2 regions of the Microbulbifer spongiae genome follow, and region 2 is predicted to be linked to the other one. Evidence: predicted binding sites of a transcription regulator. Region 2 holds the regulator's gene; the other holds the start of a gene.
The links. Region 2 encodes PhoB, which activates phosphate uptake and scavenging genes when phosphate is short. Its sites were predicted from a motif close to TGTCATAAANNTGTAACA; they were not measured.
Positions count from the first base shown of each region.

Region 1 (9,816 bases), 2.0 Mb from region 2:
TCGAAAGGGCAATTATTTTTCATCATCAGAAAACAGCTGCAGGTGCCGGTGCACCTTTTGGTAGAATAAATCGGGTAACCTGGCGCGCACCTCCAGCGCCCACCAGTGGCTCTGCCAGAAATCGCGGCATTTTACCGCATCCTTCATCGTCATGATGACCGGTGTTTTACCATCAAAGTGCAGTTCCTGCGGGCTGAATTGATGGTGGTCGGCAAAGGGCTGCTCCATCACCCTAAAGCCCAGTTGGCGAAGTGTGCGAAAAAAGCGCCGGGGATTGCCGATCGCCGCCACCCCGTGGCAGGGACCGGGTTCCGGCCCCGAGGGCAATCGCAGTGTAGAGGTCTGATCGAGGTTGAATTGGTGCCAACAAGAGGGCTCCAGTGTCATCGGGAAATCCAGCAGCTCCCCGCACTGTTGCCTGACGCACGTATCGGGCTCGCCGCTACTCACCACAATATCCACAGTCCGCAAACGCGTTGGGGGCTCTCTCAGAGGGCCGCACGGCAACATATGCCCATTGCCGAGACCGCGCAGGCCATCCACCACACAAATTTCCAGGCTGCGCCAAAGACCGTAGTGCTGCAAACCATCATCGGACAAAATGACATCGCACTGGTGATAATCAATCAGTGCCCGGGCTGCCTCTGTGCGATTGGGGGAAACCATCACCGGCACGCCGGAAATCAGGTGCAACATCAGAGGTTCATCCCCGCATTCCAGCGGGTGTGATTGAGCCGTCACCTGGTAGGGGTAGCGCCTGGCCCGCCCGCCATATCCGCGACTGACAATACCGGGGTTTCTGCCTCGCTCTTTCAACCAGCGCGCGAGTTCCGCAACCAACGGCGTTTTGCCGGCACCACCAACGGTGATATTACCCACTACAATGACCGGCACCGGCAGTGGCAGTGGCGGCCTGCGGGCCTTCCTGATCCTGCGCCGCTCGCTCAATTGACGGTAGAGTATCTCCAGCGGAGTGAGCAGATAGAGAGCCCGCCCCCCGCCCTTTTTTGGATACCAGCGCCTGTTGAACCAGTCTTCCAGTGACATCCCCGTGCCCTACCCCATCGTCTGCCGTTGCAACAATACGGCATAATGCCCACCGCGTGCGAGCAACTCCGAGTGATCGCCGCTCTCCACTATACGGCCCCTCTCCATCACCAGGATACGGTCTGCATTTTCAATCGTACTCAGGCGATGGGCAATGACAAACGTCGTGCGGTTTTTCATCACCTCCTTCAGGGCGGCCTGAATATGGCTTTCGGATTCATTATCCAATGCTGAAGTCGCCTCATCCAGAATAAGAATGGGGGCATCCTTGAGCAGAGCTCTTGCAATTGACAGGCGCTGGCGCTGGCCGCCGGAGAGTGTCTGCGCATTGTCACCCAGAGCGGTCTCCAGCCCCTGAGGCAATGCTTCAATAAACTGAGCCGCATGCGCCTGCTCTATGGCGCGCAGTACATTTTTACGAGGAGCATTTTCCAGTTCGCCATAGGCGATATTGCGGTAAACGGTATCGTTAAACAGAACAATATTCTGCGATACCATGCTGATATGACGACGCAATTCGGTGACAGGTACAGTGGAGATATCTGTGCCATCCACCAGAATACGCCCGCCACTGGGTTCATAAAAACGGGCCAGCAGGCTTACCAGGGTGCTTTTGCCGGAACCCGAGGCCCCGACCAGAGCCACAGTTTCCCCCGCTCCCACAGAAAAGCTGATCCTTTCAAGTACTTTCGGTGCGGCCTCGTCATAGCTGAACTCCAGTGCATCAAAACTGACCGCCCCACGCACCGGTCTGGATAATCTCTGGTTACCCCCCTGGGGTTCCTTAGGCGCATCCATTACCTCGAAGATGCTCTCTGCCGCAGCAATGCCTTTTTGAATATCCGCAAACACCTCAGAGAGACTGCGCACCGGTTTTGCCAGGGAGGCCGCAGCACCGATATAGGCGGCAAAAACCCCGGCAGTCATGGACTCCACCATTCCCGGTGCCAAGGCCAGCCATACAATAGTGGCCGTCGAGAGCCCTACCAAAATCTGGATAACCGACACACTGGCAGTATTAGTCACCACCAATTTCATAAATTGTCTGCGATTATTGTCACTGGCAGACAGAAAGCGGGAACGCTCATAGGCCTGACCACCGTACATGCGCACAACCTGGTAGCCATTGATAGCTTCCTGGGTGACATGGGTAACATCTCCCATGGAGTTCTGAATGCGATGACTCAATTTTCGAAATCGCTTGCCAACTACCCGCACAATAAAAGCGATCAGCGGCGCAAACAGAAAAAAGGTCAAAGTGAGTTTCCAGTTCACTAACAGCAGGTATATCAACAAGCCGAGCGTGGTAAAGGATTCACGGAAAAGCACCTTGATCGCCTTGGTGATGGCATTGGTTACCTGCTCAACGTTATAGGAAACTTTGGAAATCAGGTAGGCGCCGGTATAACGGTCAAAATAGGCACTGGGGAGCTGACCGATCTTTTCGAACAATTCGGTGCGAAGCTGATGAATCACCGCGCGTGCCACGTAGGCAAGGCCGTAGCTGCCAATAAAGTTGCCCAGCGCCCGCAACACAATAATCAACAGCATCGCCAGAGGTACCAGCCAGCGCGCGGTTTCCTGGGGCATCACGCCACCGGGATAGTGGGAAGCCACAAATTTGGAGAGAAAGCCGCGCTTTTCCGAAATACCTGCCCCCACGGCATCGAGCAGCAGCTCGGTAACGGCAATCAGGCTGACGCCCATCACAGAAAACAGCAAAAACCCCAGGACTGCAACACCAAAAATGGCGATATGCGGCCGGGCGTAAATGAGTAGTCGGCGATAGGTTTGCGCCCCGTGTTGGGGTTTGCTGGGGAGCGGGGTTACTCTCTTCATACAGACCAATGAATGGACGCACCCAAACGGGGTGCATTCACGCGCGAAGCCCACCATCTGTCGCAGCCAGATACAGGCTCTGCGCGCTAGTTTTGTTCCGGTTGCCGTGTAGTAATGCTTAGGTTGACAAAGCCCAACTGTCCAGCGGCATCCAGTGCCCGAACCACGGCCTGATGGTGGGCAGTGGCGTCAGCGGTGATCACAAGCGGGCGATTGTACTCGCCTGCGGAAACTTCTGACAGTGCGGATTTCAAGGTGGTCAGCTTTTTGTTGATCAACGCCTGGCCCTCCACGGCGTAAGTACCGTCTGCGCTGATCAAAATTTCCACAGCACGGGGTTCCTCTGCCGCCTGGGGTCCAGCGGCTTCCGGCAGATTCAGCTTGAGGTGGCTCTCTTTGGTAAAAGTGGTAGACACCATAAAGAAAATCAATAGGAGAAAAACCACGTCAATCAGCGGCGTGAGGTTCACTCCATCAGACTCTTTGGCTTGGCGGCGAAAGTGCATCGGCTGCAACCTCGCTCAGGCTACAGCTTTGATGTTGCGGTCACTGTGCAAAACATCCACCAGCTTTACGGCCTCCTGTTCCATCGCAACCACAATGGAATCCACCCGGCGCTGGAAATATCTGTGCGCCATCAGCGCGGGAATAGCCACGGTCAGGCCTGCAGCGGTGGTGATCAAGGCCTGGCTGATACCTCCGGCCAGTACCCCGGCATTACCGGTTCCCTCCAGCATAATGGCGGTAAAAACCTGGATCATGCCAATCACGGTGCCGAGCAGGCCGATCAATGGCGCAACTGCTGCAATCGTGCCCAACACACCCAAATAGCGCTCGAGTTCATGTACCACTTGATTCGCAGTCTCCTCAATACTGTCTTTCATCACCTCGCGACCATAGCGGGAACTGGACAGGCCGGAGGCAAAAATGCGCCCCAGGGGGCTGGAGTCCCGCAACGCTTTGAGTTGCTCCGCCTGTACCGGATTGTTTTTCAGCCACCCCCAAACTTCACTCAACAGGGTTGGCGGCACTATGCGCTGAGGGTGCAATGTCCACAAGCGTTCAATACAGATCGCAATCACAGCAACGGAACAGAGCAGGATCGGCAGCATCAGCCAGCCACCGGATTTTATGATTTCTAACACGTTTCTCAGCCCTAAACAGCGAGAGGGATTCCGGGAGTGTATCTACTGCATAACAGATACGGGTTCAGCACTTTATCACAGCTACTCCCGGCGGCTAAGTCCTCTACCATGTCCTGTCCCATCGCTGTGACCCGCATACCAAAACCGCGCAGCGGAGCGGGCCAGGTTCACCTGGGGCTGGCCTATGCCTTCCCGCCAAGTAAATGCCACCGCGCCACTTTGCGCGGTATTGAAGATTTGCGTGCCCATTGTGCGGTAACGCTCGACCACTTCGGCATGGGGATGGCCAAAGTGATGGCGGAAACCTGCGCTAAAAACAACCCTCTTCGGCTTCGACCAAACCAGCAGACTTGTCGATGACGAAGTTCTGGACCCATGGTGTGGTGCCACTAGTAGATCCACTGGCGGGAAGTCGGGGTACCTCTGCTGTAAGTGGCTTTCCACCGCACTGCTGATATCCCCTGTCAGCAACAATCGAACCTCGCGCCACTGTACCAGGGCGACACAACTGTGGTCATTTTCTGTACCGCTCAGCGCCTCTCCCTGAGGCCAGAGCCAATCAATAGTGATATCGCCGATACTGACGCTTCTGCCGGCCACACAGGGTTCCGTTGGCACACTGGAATTACCCGCCAGCTTGAATACCAATCGCCCCGGAGCAAACAGCCTCTCCGGCAGGAAAGTCTTCAGCACCCCCTGTACACCACCGGCGTGATCCCTGTCCCCATGGCTGACAATCAGCGCATCCAGGGTGGTAGCCCGCGCCGCCGCAAGGTGAGGGACGACTATGGCGCTACCGGCGTTCCAACCGGTTGAAGACAGGGGACCCGCGTCATAGACGACATGGGCTTGTGAAGAGTAAAACACCAGGGCCAGCCCCTGACCGACATCCAGGGCGGTGAAGTGAAACCCCTGGCGCTCCGGCATCGACAAAGGCAGCAGTGGCTGGAGCAGAGGCAGCAGAAACAGCCAGCCCAGCTTGCGCCCCGGCCAACCCCGTGGTAGCAACAGCACCAGTACACCCAGCGCGGCAACCGCCAGCAGTACCGGGTCGTGCGGCGCCGCCAGGGTCTGCCAACTGGGCAGCAGGCGATCCACTGTCTCCAGGCACCTTATCAAAAGATCCAGTTGCCAGCCGGCAAACCTGAAACAGAGAAGCCCCAAGGCCGTCTCCATCAACAGAGCGCCCAACATCAGCACAGGCAGGATAAGCACACCCAACCAGGGAATCGCTACCAGGTTAAACAACATACCGCCGGCACTGAAACCGGAGAAAAAGACTGCCGAAGGCAGAATCAATCCCAGAGCTACCAGCCACTGGCTGCGCAGCAGCTGCAGAATATGGGTGAGCCAAAGGGGTTGCATTGCGGGATAGGCCTCCGCTTCCGACACCTGGGCAGTCGATACCGGCACAGGTCCCAGTGCCAAGCGCCCCCTGAAACCCAACAGCAGGGCTGCGACTGCACTGAACGACAACCAGAATCCCACTGCGTAAAAAGCCAGCGGCTGCAGGGCTAGCACCAGGGCAAGTGCCAGGGCAAAGGCAATGCCGGCACCAATACGACGCCGCCAATGCCAACCCAGCAGCAAGACCCAGGTCATCACCAACGCCCTCTGCGCTGAGAGGGGCGCACCGGCTAACAGGGTATAGATCAGGGTGCCCGCCAGAGCCAATACCACAGGCAGGACAGCGGGGGTGGTGCCTGTCAAAATACCGACGCCCCGGGCAATACCATGACCGAAAAGCAATAGAAATCCCGCGACCATTCCCACATGCAGCCCGGAAATCGCTAGCAGATGCGCAGTACCGGTCCGCTTCAGCAGATCTCGATCCGCCTGAACAAGACCGCTGCGATCGCCCAGCAACAGCGCACTGATCAGTGCTGTCCGCCCCACCGGCAGTGCGTGCAGCCTGTCGCGCAGCACACCACGCAGCGACGCGATTCCCGTACCCCGCCCCAACCACAGCGGGGTCGCATCTCCAGGGCGCACATAGCCCGTTGCATATATCCCCCGTTGCAGAAGCCATTGCTCAAAATCAAAACTGTGAGGGTTCACACTGCCCCGCGGGCGCATCAGGCGCACCGGCAACAACCAGCGGCTGTCGCCGCGCAGTCGGGGCAGAGTGTCGGCGTCGACACGATACCAGGTGAGATACAAGAGGCTACCCGCTGCAACCGGGCTTCGCCCTGTGTCCGCAGGGGTCCCCAAAACCACCGCCTGAAAACGCACACTGCCTGCCACCGACCCGCCCCATTGATCGCCGGTACTGGAGCGGATTTCCGGCAGGGATACGATTTGGACTCGAAGCAGATGGTCGGAGCCATGTCTCTCAATGGGCAGGCGTTGTTGCAGCGCTTTCTGGTTGCTCCACAAGCCCCAGCCGGCACCGGCAAGGGAAGCTGCCAGCAGTATCAGTGCGGGTCTGTAGCGAGGCCATATCAGCAGTACCAGGGCCAATGCCACATAGGCGCCCAGCAGCAGCCCTGTTTCAGGCAGTTCAGGAAGGCAACCAAGGCCTATGATGGACAGTGAAAATAACCAGAGCAGCAGGGTGGGACCCCAGAGTTGTTTCTCACCTGATACCCTCCACAAATAAGGCATATCCATTTCCCCGCAGCGCCCGCCCGATTCAATGCCTTCACATCAACAGGCGATATCCCCCATGCGCACTTGCATCAAGCCTGGGACAGCTAGAAACCCAACACAGGTACAAGCGAGGCAAAAGAAACGGGGTATCGTTAGCTTATTACTGCCGCCCGGCGACATTAGCACCTCTGAATGACACTTATCGGTCATATTATTTTAAAAAAAGTGCCATGTTTAACATTTTTGTAATATTTAGGACGCAGAATCCGCACCAGATTGAGGGGGCGCCAATACAAGTGAACGAAAAGACCCCCTCTGCCCAAAACCATAAACTGTGCGAGACGATTATGAACAAGACCGCGCTCTCTCTGGCCATCGTTACCCTGATCCCCACTGTGGTCATTGCTCAGGACGAAGGCGAAATAGTGGGTTTTTACGGCAAAGCCAATGTCACTCTGCAATCCTTCGACGAGGGAGATGGCTCTGCCACCGACGTCCAGAGCAATGCCTCCCGCCTGGGCGTGAAGGGCGAAATCGCTTTGACGGAGAGTATCAAGGGTATCTACCGTATGGAATACGAAGTGGATATGGACGGCGATGCCGAAGATACCTTTTCCCAACGCAATATCTACGCTGGCCTGGAGGGCGGTTTCGGCCAGGTTATCGCCGGCAAGTTTGACACCCCCCTAAAAGTTGCCCAAAAGAAAGTGGATCTGTTCAACGACCTGGAGGGCGACATCAAGAGTCTGATTACCAAGAGCGACAACCGCGAAGCAGACAGCTTTCAGTACACAACTCCGTCTTTCGCTGGCTTTAAAGCTTCTGCCGCTTACTTCAGCCACAAAGACGCAGTCATTGGCTATGAGGTAATCGGCCTGGATGAAGCCGGGGATGAAATACTCAGGGAAATCACACGGGAAAACGGTGTTTCCGTCTCGATTGCTTACGACAACAACGGTGTTTACCTGGCCTACGCCGTTGACCAGGATGTTGAAGAGAATGACCGTGACGTTCAGCGCTTCGTCGCCCAATACAATATTGGCCCCCTGCAGGTTGGTGCCCTTTTCGAAGACCAGGAGAAGGCTGACGGTAGCCGCCAGGAAGGTTGGATGGGCTCTGTTGCCTACAAGATCGAGCCGTGGACCCTGAAAGCCCAATACGGCCAGTCCGACATTGTCAAAGAGGATGGTAAAACCTATAGCCTTGGGGTCGACTACAAGTTCAGCAGCGCGGCCAAGGTTTTTGGTTTCTACACTGACGAAAGTGCAGAGGCTGGCTACGACCGCAACTACGCAGGCATCGGCGCCGAGTACAAATTCTAGGCGCGCTTGCCATGCTGTCGACTCCAAGTGGGAAGGACTATCTGATCACCCTACCCTGTGAGTACTCAAACAGGCGGCCACTGGCCGCCGTTTGAAGACTCGCCTGCCAATCCTTTCACCGCTGACAACACGGGCCACTAAATCACCAACAAATCCATAAAGCGATGTACCGGCAGACTGCAAAGGCGTTGCTGATCCTGGCATAACGCCAGAACCTTCTCCACTTGGCCCGAAGGAAAGCGCGAGGCCAGGTTCTGGCGGAACTTATGCTCCAGCAAGGGAATTCCCTCCTGCCGGCGACGGCGGTGTCCAATGGGATATGCCACCTCGACCTTTTTTGTTGAGCTGCCATCCCGAAAAAAAACCTGCACTGCATTGGCAATAGAGCGTTTGTCCGGGTCCAGGTAATCCCTTGAGTAGCCTCCGTCTTCAATCACCGACATTTTGTCGCGCAGCACATCAATTTCCGGATGCGCCCTATGGAAATCATCTTCGTAGTATTCAGCCTGCAGATTGCCCAATAACAGCGACACCGCAACCACATACTGGAGACAGTGGTCCCTATCCGCCGTATTCGTCAATGGGCCACGTTTGGAGATAATACGAATCGCTGACTCCTGCGTTGTCACCACAATCCTGTCAACCTCCGAAAGCCTTTCAGCCACCTGTGGGTGCAGGACAATGGCTGCTTCACAGGCAGTCTGGCTGTGAAACTCGGCCGGAAAGGAAACCTTAAACAGAATGTTCTCTATCACATAAGACCCATAGCCGCGGGAAAATAGAAACTGCCTGTCTCCCTCCACCTTCACTTTCTGATCCGCATTGGTTTTGCTAAAACAGACATCGTAAAAACCCCACTGTTTTGCACTGAGTGCGGTGGGAACGCCCATTTCCCCACGCAGTGCCATCTGCGCAAGCCAAAGCCCCCTGGATGCAGCGTCTCCCGCTGCCCAGGACTTGCGTGAACCGGTATTGGGGGCGTGCCGGTAGGTACGCAGGGCGCTGCCATCTACCCAGGCCAGGGATACTGCCGACATTATTTCCGCCCGGCTGCCACCTTTCATCCAGGCCGTGACCGCCGCTGAAGCTACCCGCACCAAGACTACATGGTCAAGGCCAACACGGTTAAAGCTGTTTGCCATCGCCAGCACACCCTGAATCTCGTAGGCTTTGACCATGGCCTCAAGCACTGTTTGCATCGACATCTGGGGGCCGCCCTGCACCAACTGCTCCCGCGACAGAAAGTCGCCCACCGCGAGTATGGCGCCCAGGTTATCGGAGGGATGACACCATTCCGCGGCCAACCAGGTATCGTTGAAATCCAGCCAGCGTATTGTACAGCCGATATCCCAGGCCGCTTTCACTGGATCCAGTTGCAACCGGGTGCCCGGCACTCGCGCGCCACCAGGTACCCAGGTTCCTTCCACCACAGGACCCAGCAACTTTGTACATTCAGGAAAACGCAACGCCAGCAGTGCGCAGCCAAGGGCATCCATCAGGCAATAGCGCGCTGCATCCCAGGCTGCATCGGAATCTATCGGGTAATTCAGCACATAGTCAGCGATATCCTGGATCACAGGATCATAATCGGGCCGGGTATTCTGCTCGACAGCGGGGTGCATAGTGGGACTTCCCTGTTGAAGAAGCGCATAGAGTGTAACTGCTGTTGATCTCCAAGCTCTTCGAGAGCGCCAACCGCCAGGACTCAAACCATGGTATCCAAAAGACACGGGTCAACCGGATACCTGTTTGATTCATATTACGCCGGGCCTTGCCGCCACTGCCACAAAATAGTGTGAAGTGGAAAAAAATCTGACACCAAAGTCTCTGCGCGCGTTTATTCACGATCACAATAAACCGTGAGGTGCGCATAA
Region 1 is NZ_CP098023.1:1,868,434-1,878,249, reverse strand. Features, by position in the region: gene kdsB (3-deoxy-manno-octulosonate cytidylyltransferase) at 1-23, opposite strand, end outside; gene lpxK (tetraacyldisaccharide 4'-kinase) at 13-1,047, opposite strand; gene msbA (lipid A export permease/ATP-binding protein MsbA) at 1,057-2,886, opposite strand; gene M8T91_RS07975 (ExbD/TolR family protein) at 2,973-3,392, opposite strand; gene M8T91_RS07970 (MotA/TolQ/ExbB proton channel family protein) at 3,408-4,031, opposite strand; gene M8T91_RS07965 (DNA internalization-related competence protein ComEC/Rec2) at 4,113-6,635, opposite strand; gene M8T91_RS07960 (porin) at 6,968-7,942, shown strand; gene M8T91_RS07955 (bifunctional 2-methylcitrate dehydratase/aconitate hydratase) at 8,080-9,564, opposite strand.
Region 1: a site for PhoB is predicted at 6,825-6,842, ahead of M8T91_RS07960 (porin). Genes of this name have one in related genera too.

Region 2 (9,816 bases):
TGGCCAGTGGCGAGGCCCAACTGGTGGTGGGTACTCATGCACTTTTCCAAGCGGAGGTGGCTTTCCACAACCTGGCGCTGGTGATTATCGATGAGCAGCACCGCTTCGGGGTGCGCCAGCGCCTGGAGCTGCGTGAGAAGGGTGCCGCCAGCGGTGCCATCGGCAGGCACCAGCCGCACCAACTGATCATGACAGCAACACCGATTCCACGCACTCTGGCCATGTCCGCCTTCGCCGACCTGGACTGCTCGATCATCGACGAGCTGCCTCCGGGACGGCAACCTATCCAGACGGTGGCTATTTCCAATGATCGTCGTGATCAGGTGATGGAACGGGTGCACACTGCCATTGCCGAGGGCCGCCAGGCTTACTGGGTCTGCACCCTGATTGAGGAGTCTGAAAGCTTGCAGGCCCAGGCGGCAGAGTCCACCTCACTGGAATTGACCGAGGTGCTCGATGGGGTGCGGGTAGCCCTGGTACATGGCCGCCTCAAGCCGGAACAGAAAGAACAGGTGATGAGCGCCTTCACTGCGGGGGAAGTGGACCTGCTGGTGGCAACCACCGTGATCGAAGTGGGGGTGGATGTGCCCAACGCAAGCCTGATGATTATTGAAAACCCGGAACGGCTCGGTCTGGCGCAACTGCACCAGTTGCGCGGGCGTGTCGGGCGGGGTTCCATCGCCAGTCACTGCGTGCTTTTATACGGCAAGCCACTGTCGAACAATGGCCGTGCGCGTCTGCAGGCCCTGCGCCAGCACAGTGATGGCTTCGCCATCGCCGAGGAGGATCTGCGCTTGCGCGGGCCTGGTGAGATTCTCGGCACCCGCCAGACCGGTGAGATCCAGCATCGGATTGCCGATCTGCAAAGGGATGCCGGGCTACTGCCGCAGGTACAGAGGATTGCTGCATCCCCGGCACTCAATCAGGAAATACGGCGCCTGCTGATCCGGCGCTGGTTACAGAACAAGCCCCGTTTCGCCGAGGCTTGATGGAAACTCAATGGGCGCCGATGGTATTTTTAGAATCGCCGATGCCCACGCTGTCGTAGTTAGCGTCGTAGAAAATCTCCTCGTCCAGGGCGCCTTCACTTTTCGCCACTACACTGCTCACTACCGAATCACCGGTAATATTCACTGCAGTGCGCACCATATCCAGCAGGCGGTCGACACCGATTACGATGGCAATCCCCTCCAGTGGCAGCCCCACTTGCTGTAGCACCATACCCAGCATAATCAGGCCGACGCCAGGCACACCGGCAGTACCGATGGAGGCCAGGGTCGCCGTGAGTATCACGGTCAAATAGCCGATCAAGCCGATCTCCACACCGAAGAACTGGGCAATAAAGACTGTGGCCACTCCCTGCATAATTGCGGTGCCATCCATATTGATGGTGGCCCCAAGCGGGATAGTGAATGCCGCTACCTTGTTGTCAACACCCAGGCGCTTTTCCACGGTCGACAAGGTCACCGGGATGGTGGCGGCCGAAGAGGCGGTGCTGAAGGCGAACACCATGGTGGAGCGCATCTTCTTGAGCAGCTCCAGCGGATTGAGCCCACTCAGCAGTTTGAGAATCAGTGAATAGACACCCAGAGCGTGTAACAGCAGGGCCCCCAGCACAACCAGGAAGTACTTCCCAAGCTGCACCAAACCTGCTAGCCCCAGATCTGCAAAGGTCTTCGCCAACAGGGCAAAGACCCCGTAGGGAGCGAATACCATCAACACCCCGACCATGCGCAGGACAACACTGTTGAGGTCATTAAAGAAAGCGGCAATGCGCTGCCCCGGTTCACCACAGCGGGAGATGGCATAACCCATCAGCAGAGCAAACACAATGATCTGCAGCATATTGCCCTCGGCCATGGCTGCCACCGGATTGGTGGGGAAAATATTCACCAGCACCTCGGAGAGTGGCGGAGGCTGTTTTGGCTGGAAGACGGCAGTTGCCTGTGCCGCTGCCTCGTTCACACCGACACCGGGCTGAAATACCAAAGCCAGGCATAAAGCCAGGGTGATAGCTATTGCCGTGGTGATCATGTAGAGCAGAATTGTTTTACCCGCCAGTGGCCCAATGCGGCTGCCTTCCGATAGGGCGCAGGCACCGCTGATCAGGGAAACCAACACCAGCGGTACCACCATGAGTTTCAATGAGGCGATAAAAATCTGGCCGACGATATCGAACAAGCCTTCGGTGAGGTAGACATTAATCGCCTCGTTGACCCCGGCCCCCGGGAACCCGCTCATACTGAGCGTATTAAATAACAGGCCAAGGGCAATACCCGTAACCATGCCTATCACAATTCTGGTAGTAAGCCCCATAGCAAGCTTCTCTCTGTGTATTCGTTGTTTTCAATGCTTTGCCCACTATATCCATTGATACCACGGGGAGCAAAACTGCAACGGGAGGGGGCCAGCCGTTAACGGGCGAGGTACAATGCTGCTTTTTCCAGATTGCGGAGTGATCGTTGTACCAATCCCCGTTTGTGCCCACTGGCGATTGGCATGGGCAGTTGCTTGAGCCGGCCCACCCTCAGCCCCCACAGGTGCTGTTGCCCTGGCTGGAATACCCCGGTTCGCTCACTGCCGCACTCAAACGACTGAGCCGGGGGGATTTTCGCGTGCAGGTATTGAGCCAGTGCTGGCAACTACCCCATGCGGAGGAGTGCCGCGCACTCAATTTGCGTACACACAGCCGAGCGCTAGTGCGCGAAGTGCTGTTGTACGGTCTCGGCCACCCCTGGGTCTTTGCACGCAGCATCCTGCCTTTGCGCAGTCTGCAGGGCAAATCCCGCAACCTGCGCAGTCTGGACAATCGGCCGCTGGGGGAATTGCTGTTCAGCGAGCCCGGCATTCGCCGTGGCAATATGGAGTTCAACCACCTGACACGCAACCCCTGCCTGCAACTGGCAGCACTCGATAGGGAGAGTGACAATGCCTGGGGGCGCCGCTCCACATTCTGGCTGCGGGACAAGCCACTGCTGGTAGCCGAGACTTTTCTCTCGAGCTTCCGGCCCGACGGGCCGCCCAGCGGGGCCACCGCATCCAACGACAGAGAGAATCCGCCTTGATCAGCGAATATCTTGCACGGCGCTGGCCCGCTGTGATGCCCTACTGGCAGCTGGCACGTATGCACAAGCCCATTGGTATACTGCTACTGCTGTGGCCCACCTGGTCCGCGCTGTGGCTGGCCGCCGGCGGTTGGCCTGGATTGCACCTGTCAGCCGTGTTTACGCTCGGGGTGATCCTGATGCGCGCAGCTGGCTGTGCGGTCAACGACTTCGCCGATCGTGAAATTGATCGCCATGTGAAACGCACAGCGGGGCGTCCGCTCGCCACCGGCAGTATCTCCCCCCGTGCGGCTCTGGGGCTATTCGCCGGACTCAGCGCTGTGGCTTTCGGGTTGGTGCTGACTACCAACACACTCACGATAACCCTGTCGCTGCCGGCCCTGGGGCTCGCTTTTTGCTACCCCTTTGCCAAGCGTCACACCCATCTGCCGCAGGTAGTCCTGGGGGCCGCTTTCAGTATGGGTATCCCCATGGCTTTTGCCGCGGTCAGCGGCGAAATCCCCCCCCAGGCATGGCTGTTGTACACAGCAAACCTGTTGTGGACCCTGTGCTACGACACCTTCTACGCGATGGTGGACCGCGACGACGATCTGAAAATCGGGGTGAAATCCACAGCAATCCTGTTTGGCGACATGGATAGGGGTTTGACTGCAACCCTGCAGCTATTGGTATTGATCGCTCTTTTGTTCCTCGGTCAGCGCTTTGGATTGGGCACCGTCTATTATTTGGGTTTGGTCGCTGTGGCGATACTCTTCACCTACCAGCAGTGGCTGATTCGCAAGCGGGAGCGGGATGCCTGTTTTCAGGCTTTTCTCAACAATAACTGGGTGGGTTTGGCTATTTTCATGGGTATATCAATGCAATACCTGCTGAATTAGCCCAGCATTGGGAGCCTGGGGGCGATCGTCATATATTTGTCATACTATTCCCGTTTAATCCCCGGCGGTGATGGGAAATCCTGACAACAGAGCGGAAATAGCAGACAAATGCATAGTAAAACGATCCTGATTGTCGATGATGAGGCCGCGGTGCGCGATATGCTGCGGGTGGCACTGGAAATGGCGGATTACCGTTGTCTGGAGGCGGAGAATGCGCGCGAGGCCCACGCTCTGGTTATCGACGAAAAGCCGGACTTGATTCTGCTGGACTGGATGCTGCCGGATGTGTCCGGGGTGGAACTGGCCCGGCGTCTCAAGCGCGACGAACTGACCACTGCCGTGCCCATTATCATGCTCACCGCGAAAGGCGAGGAAGATAATAAAATCAAAGGGCTAGAGACCGGCGCGGACGACTATATTACCAAGCCCTTCTCCCCCCGCGAACTGGTGGCCAGACTGAAAGCGGTGTTGCGCCGCGCTGGCCCGGCCACTCCCGAGGACCCCCTCAGCGCCGGGCATCTGGTACTGGACCCTCTCAGTCACAGGGTCACCATCAAGGGCCAACCGGTCGATATGGGCCCCACCGAATTCCGCCTCCTTACTTTCTTCCTCTCCCACCAGGAGCGCGCCTATACCCGCACCCAGCTGCTCGACCATGTCTGGGGTGGTAATGTCTATGTGGAGGAGCGCACCGTGGACGTACATATCCGCCGCTTGCGCAAGGCCCTAGCACTGGACCGCCACGACCGCTATATCCAGACGGTGCGGGGCACCGGCTATCGATTTTCTGTGCAAACTGTTGAAAAAGTGTGACAATTTCACCGGGCAGACACTGGTGCCCGCGGAATCCCCACCGATACGCCCATTGCTCAGCGGGCGGATTTCCAGAGGTGATTCAGTTGGGGAGGAAACGATCCCCCCTGTTGTCCGTTTGGTAACACGACTTGGCTATGTTTGATCGCAGTATTGGCGAGTTTTCGCGTTTTGTCCTTATTGCCCTGGGCTGCATCATCCTCGGTTTCATCTGGGGCAACTGGTCGATTGCCCTGATCGCGGGCCTGGCTGTCTATCTGGTATCGCTGTTGTGGCAGCAGCATCGCTTCAATCGCTGGCTGGCCGGTGGCCGGCGCGGCCCGTCGCCCTCCACCTTTGGCATCTGGGGGGAGATCTACGACGATTTCTACCGTATACAGCGCCGCCACCGCCGTGAAAGACAGAAATTGCACGCCATGTTGCGCCGGGTACAGGACAGCACCAATGCCCTGAGAGAGGGCATAGTGGCGTTGGAGAACGGCGATAATCTGGCTTGGTGGAACCCCGCCGCCGGTGAACTCCTCGGCCTGCAGGCCAGTGATACCGGGCAGTCGCTGGTCAACTTTGTGCGTGACCCCGGCTTTGTCAGTTACATGCACAGCGACGCCAGCGGAGTGCGGGAGCCCCTCACCCTGCCAGCCCCCGGCAACGAGGCCCTCCTACTTCAGCTGGAAGTCACCCGCTACGGCCAGAATGAAGCACTGGTCATTGTTCGCGATATCACCCGCCTGCGCAATCTGGAACAAATGCGCCGCGATTTCGTCGCCAATGTTTCCCATGAACTGCGCACGCCCCTGACCGTGATCACCGGCTACTTGGAAACCCTGCAGGGCAGTGATGTGGCACCGCCACCCTGGCAGCGGCCATTGGCACAAATGGAGGAGCAGGCCGCGCGCATGGCGGCACTCGTCAACGATCTGCTGCTGTTGGCGCGCCTGGAGACCTCTGAGTGCAAGATTGGTGATGTGCCGGTGGATGTAAGCGAACTGATAGGGCGGGTTGCGCGGGAGGCGCGCAGTTTTAGCGGCGGTCGCCACAAGGTCTTGGTACAGTGCGAAACCGACAGCCGCATCCGTGGCGACGCCGGCGAGCTGCACAGCGCCTTCGCCAACCTGGTGCTCAACGCCGTGAAGTACAGCCCGGCGGGGGGGACAATCCAGCTGCGTTGGTGGCAGGACCGTCGTGGCGGTCATTTTAGTGTACAGGACCAGGGCATCGGCATAGATCCGGTACATATTCCCCGATTGACAGAACGCTTTTACCGGGTCGATCCCGGTCGTTCGCGGGGCAGTGGTGGGACCGGGCTGGGATTGGCCATCGTTAAGCATGTATTGCTGCGCCACTGTGGCGAGATGAGCATAGAGAGCACCCCCGCTCAGGGCAGTACCTTCACGTTGCACTTTCCCGAGCACAAGTTGACCGCAAAACCCGTCCCCACACCGAAAGCCAGTGAAGAGATGGCCAACACCTAGCGCGGCTTTCCCTGGCCACAGAGAGCAATTACTTCAACTCTTCCAGCTTCACCTGCTCGCCATTTTTCGTGTAGGTGATGTTGTCGTCATCGCCAACCGGAGTAGCCTCCCTGCGTAGAACCAGGTGATGGAGTTGCAGGTCTGCGTCGCGCAGCAACAGGTGCTCATTGCCGTTATCATCGGTGGGTAGCGGTTTACTGCCCAGCACGGCATCGCGCAGGGCGCGCAGGCGGGGCACATCCCGGTAGCGATTCAGGTCGTTGGACAGGCGTGTTTTTATGCGTTCACTCTCGTGCAGGGCGGCGGCGGTCTCGCGATATTTGGCAAAAAAGAACACAGCGCCAATGGCACAGACGACAATGACCGATATTTCAAACCACGCAGGCATAGTGACTCCTTGATATTATTCTCTGCGCCAGACCACCAGTTGGTTGTTGGCCGGCAGGTAGTTTAACTCTTCGCGCCCAAACCCCGCATCTGCAGCCAGTTGATCCAGCCACTCGAGGGCGCGAATACCACTAAGGGGATTGCGCGCTTTCAACCAGCGATCAAAATCAACATTGCCGGGTCCGATAAATGCCCCGTCAATTTTCATGGGGCCGTAAACAATCAAAAGCCCGCCAGGCTGCAACACCGACGGCAACTGTTGAAAAAAACGCTCCACAGACTCCGCAGGCATAATATGCAGGGTATTGGCGGTAAAAACCGTGTCGACACTCAGCGCTGGCCAGGGCGTATCGACATCCAGGGCCAGGGGGTCACACAGATTGTCGGCAGGAGCGCTGGCGAGCCAGGCGCGAACCCCGGGTAACATGTCCTCCCGCTCGGAAGTCTGCCACACCAGGTGTGGCAGATGTGGAGCAAAGTAGACCGCGTGCTGGCCGGTACCACTCCCCACTTCCAGCACCCGCTGACGATCCGTCAACAGGCGGCGCAGGTGCTGCAAAATTGGATCCCGGTTGCGGGCACAGGAAGGGGCATCCGGAAGCGGTAAATTCCTCATTCCACCCGGTCCCGGATAAATATCCAGTCGCGCTGGGTGGACATCTCCGGGCTATAGCGATACCCAGCCACAGCAAATTCCTTAAGCGCCACTGCTTTTTTTACCCGATGATCGATGGCCCAGCGACTCATCATGCCGCGCGCTTTCTTGGCAAAGAAACTGATCATCTTGTACTGGCCGTTTTTCAAGTCCTTGAAGTGCGGTGTAATCACCTCTGCATTGAGCGCGTCGGGGTGAACTGATTTGAAATACTCATTGGAAGCCAGATTGACCAGCTCGCGGCTCTTCAGGCGGTGCAGCTGTTCATTAAGGGCCAGGGTTATTCTGTCTCCCCAGAACTCGTACAGGTTCTTGCCGCGGGCATTTTCAAACCGGGTACCCATCTCCAGGCGGTAGGGCTGCATCAGGTCCAGGGGGCGCAACAGGCCATAGAGGCCGGAGAGCATACGCAGATGCTTTTGCGCATAGGCAAAATCGCGCTTGCCCATGCTTCCAGCCTCAAGGCCGGTATACACATCGCCTTTGAAGGCAAGCAGGGCAGGGCGCGCATTCCGGTCGGTGAAAGGCCGCTTCCAGGTCTGGAAGCGATCATAATTCAGAACACCCAGCTTGTCGGAAATCTTCATCAGGCTGGAAATCTGCTGCGGACTCAAAGCCCGCAACCGCTTGACCAATGCCGCGGATTCCACCAGGAAATCCGGCTGGGTTGTATCCAGCGTGGGAATATCGCTTTCATAATCCAGCGACTTGGCTGGAGAAATCACTATTAACATCGGATACCTTACATGTCTCTGCTATGCGGTCCGCCCCCGGTGCCTGACTGGTGTCCCAAGATAAACCGTAGCCCGTTATCCGGTCGATTCGCCTGAAAACCTCGCGCCTTCAACCCCTGGGTAAAGACTCTGCCGGCTTGCGGACCTACCCGGGTTTTAGAAAATCCTGCCACCAGTTCAACGGCGTCTGACCATCTTTGGGGTCGTACACATTGCCGTAATACCAGACACTGTCAGCTCCATCACAAACATTGTTAAGGATTTTCTCAATCTTGTCGAAGCCACAGCTAACATGAATGCTGTACACCAGCACCCGAGGCTGTTCAAGGTCCAGTTCGCCGCCCAGCTTTTCCAGTTGCGGAGTCAGCCGATCTGACAGCTCTGCGCTGTCTGTGCGACAGAAAATCCGGATCGCTAGGTTGCCCGAGCGCTTGATCAATTCAAACTGCTGGGTGTCACTGTCCACCTGGATACTATCACCACTGGCAATACCTTTGACAAAAGCCGGGGAGCGCACCAGCTGACAGCAGCCCGACTCATTGATCCGTACCTGCAGGCGCTCCAGCACCGGTTCGCCATCGGGGTTGGTGCCTGCGAATAACTCGATGACCTGAAGTGCCGCCATAGCCTCTCTCTTCCCAGACTGTGTACAATGGGTGATCTTGGAACACCCAGCATTATACAGGGAGACAGGCAATGATCCCGCGGCACCTTAGCTTCTCCGCTTTCACTGCCATCGCAGTGCTGGTAGCGGCTGTTGTCAGCGGCTGTGCTGTGAACCCGGTCACCGGGGAAAAGCAGCTCTCGCTGATCTCCGTTCAACAGGAATTGCACCTGGGACAGGAGCAATACCCCATCAATCAGCAGCAACAGGGTGGCCAGTACACGATTGATCCCCACCTGCAGGACTATGTGAGCAAGGTGGGACAAAAGCTGGCACGGGTTTCAGACCAGCCACAACTGCCCTATGAATTTGTGGTACTGAACAATGCCGTACCCAATGCCTGGGCCCTGCCCGGCGGCAAAATCGCCATCAACCGCGGTCTTCTGGTACTGCTGGAGGATGAGGCCGAACTGGCCGCCGTTCTCAGCCACGAGATCGTTCACGCCGCTGCCCGGCATTCGGCCACTGCCCTGTCCCGGCAACAGCTGCTCGGCACCGGCCTTGCGGTTCTCGGTGCTGCCACCAAAGACTCGGCCTACGCCGACCTGATTTCCACCGGCAGCCAGTTGGGCGGCTCTGCCTATATTGCGCGTTACGGCCGCAGTAATGAGCTGCAGTCCGATAAATATGGCATGCGATACATGGCCGCCGCCGGCTATGATCCCCAGGGCGCCATCCGCCTGCAGCGCAAATTCGTGGCGCTATCCGAGGGCCGCCAGACCAATGGGCTGGCGGCCCTGTTTGCCAGTCACCCACCCTCGCAGTTCCGGGTCAACGCCAATATCGAACACAGTCAATCACTGCCAAAAGGGGGGGTAACCAATCGCGGTGCCTATCAAAAGGCGATCGCCCAGCTAAAGCGCGATGCCCCCGCCTACAAGCATTACGACCAGGCACTGCAAGCCGCAGGCAAACAGCACTATGACGATGCACTGCGTCTTGTGCGCAAGGCACAGCAGCAACAACCCAGGGAAGCGACTTTCTTCGCCCTGGAAGGGGACCTGCTGGCGCAGAAGAAACAGTATGCAAAAGCCCGCAGTGCCTATGATCGTGCGGTTGAGAAAAACCCCACCTTGTTTTCCCACTGGCTGAAGCGTGGCATCGCCAGTGTTGCGCTTAATGATTATACCTCGGCAGAGCGGGACTTA
Region 2 is NZ_CP098023.1:4,340,849-4,350,664, reverse strand. Features, by position in the region: gene recG (ATP-dependent DNA helicase RecG) at 1-989, shown strand, start outside; gene M8T91_RS18080 (dicarboxylate/amino acid:cation symporter) at 997-2,316, opposite strand; gene M8T91_RS18075 (chorismate--pyruvate lyase family protein) at 2,463-3,065, shown strand; gene ubiA (4-hydroxybenzoate octaprenyltransferase) at 3,101-3,943, shown strand; gene phoB (phosphate regulon transcriptional regulator PhoB) at 4,052-4,756, shown strand; gene phoR (phosphate regulon sensor histidine kinase PhoR) at 4,894-6,228, shown strand; gene M8T91_RS18055 (hypothetical protein) at 6,257-6,616, opposite strand; gene M8T91_RS18050 (DUF938 domain-containing protein) at 6,632-7,231, opposite strand; gene yaaA (peroxide stress protein YaaA) at 7,228-8,004, opposite strand; gene M8T91_RS18040 (DUF4265 domain-containing protein) at 8,150-8,629, opposite strand; gene M8T91_RS18035 (M48 family metalloprotease) at 8,701-9,816, shown strand, end outside.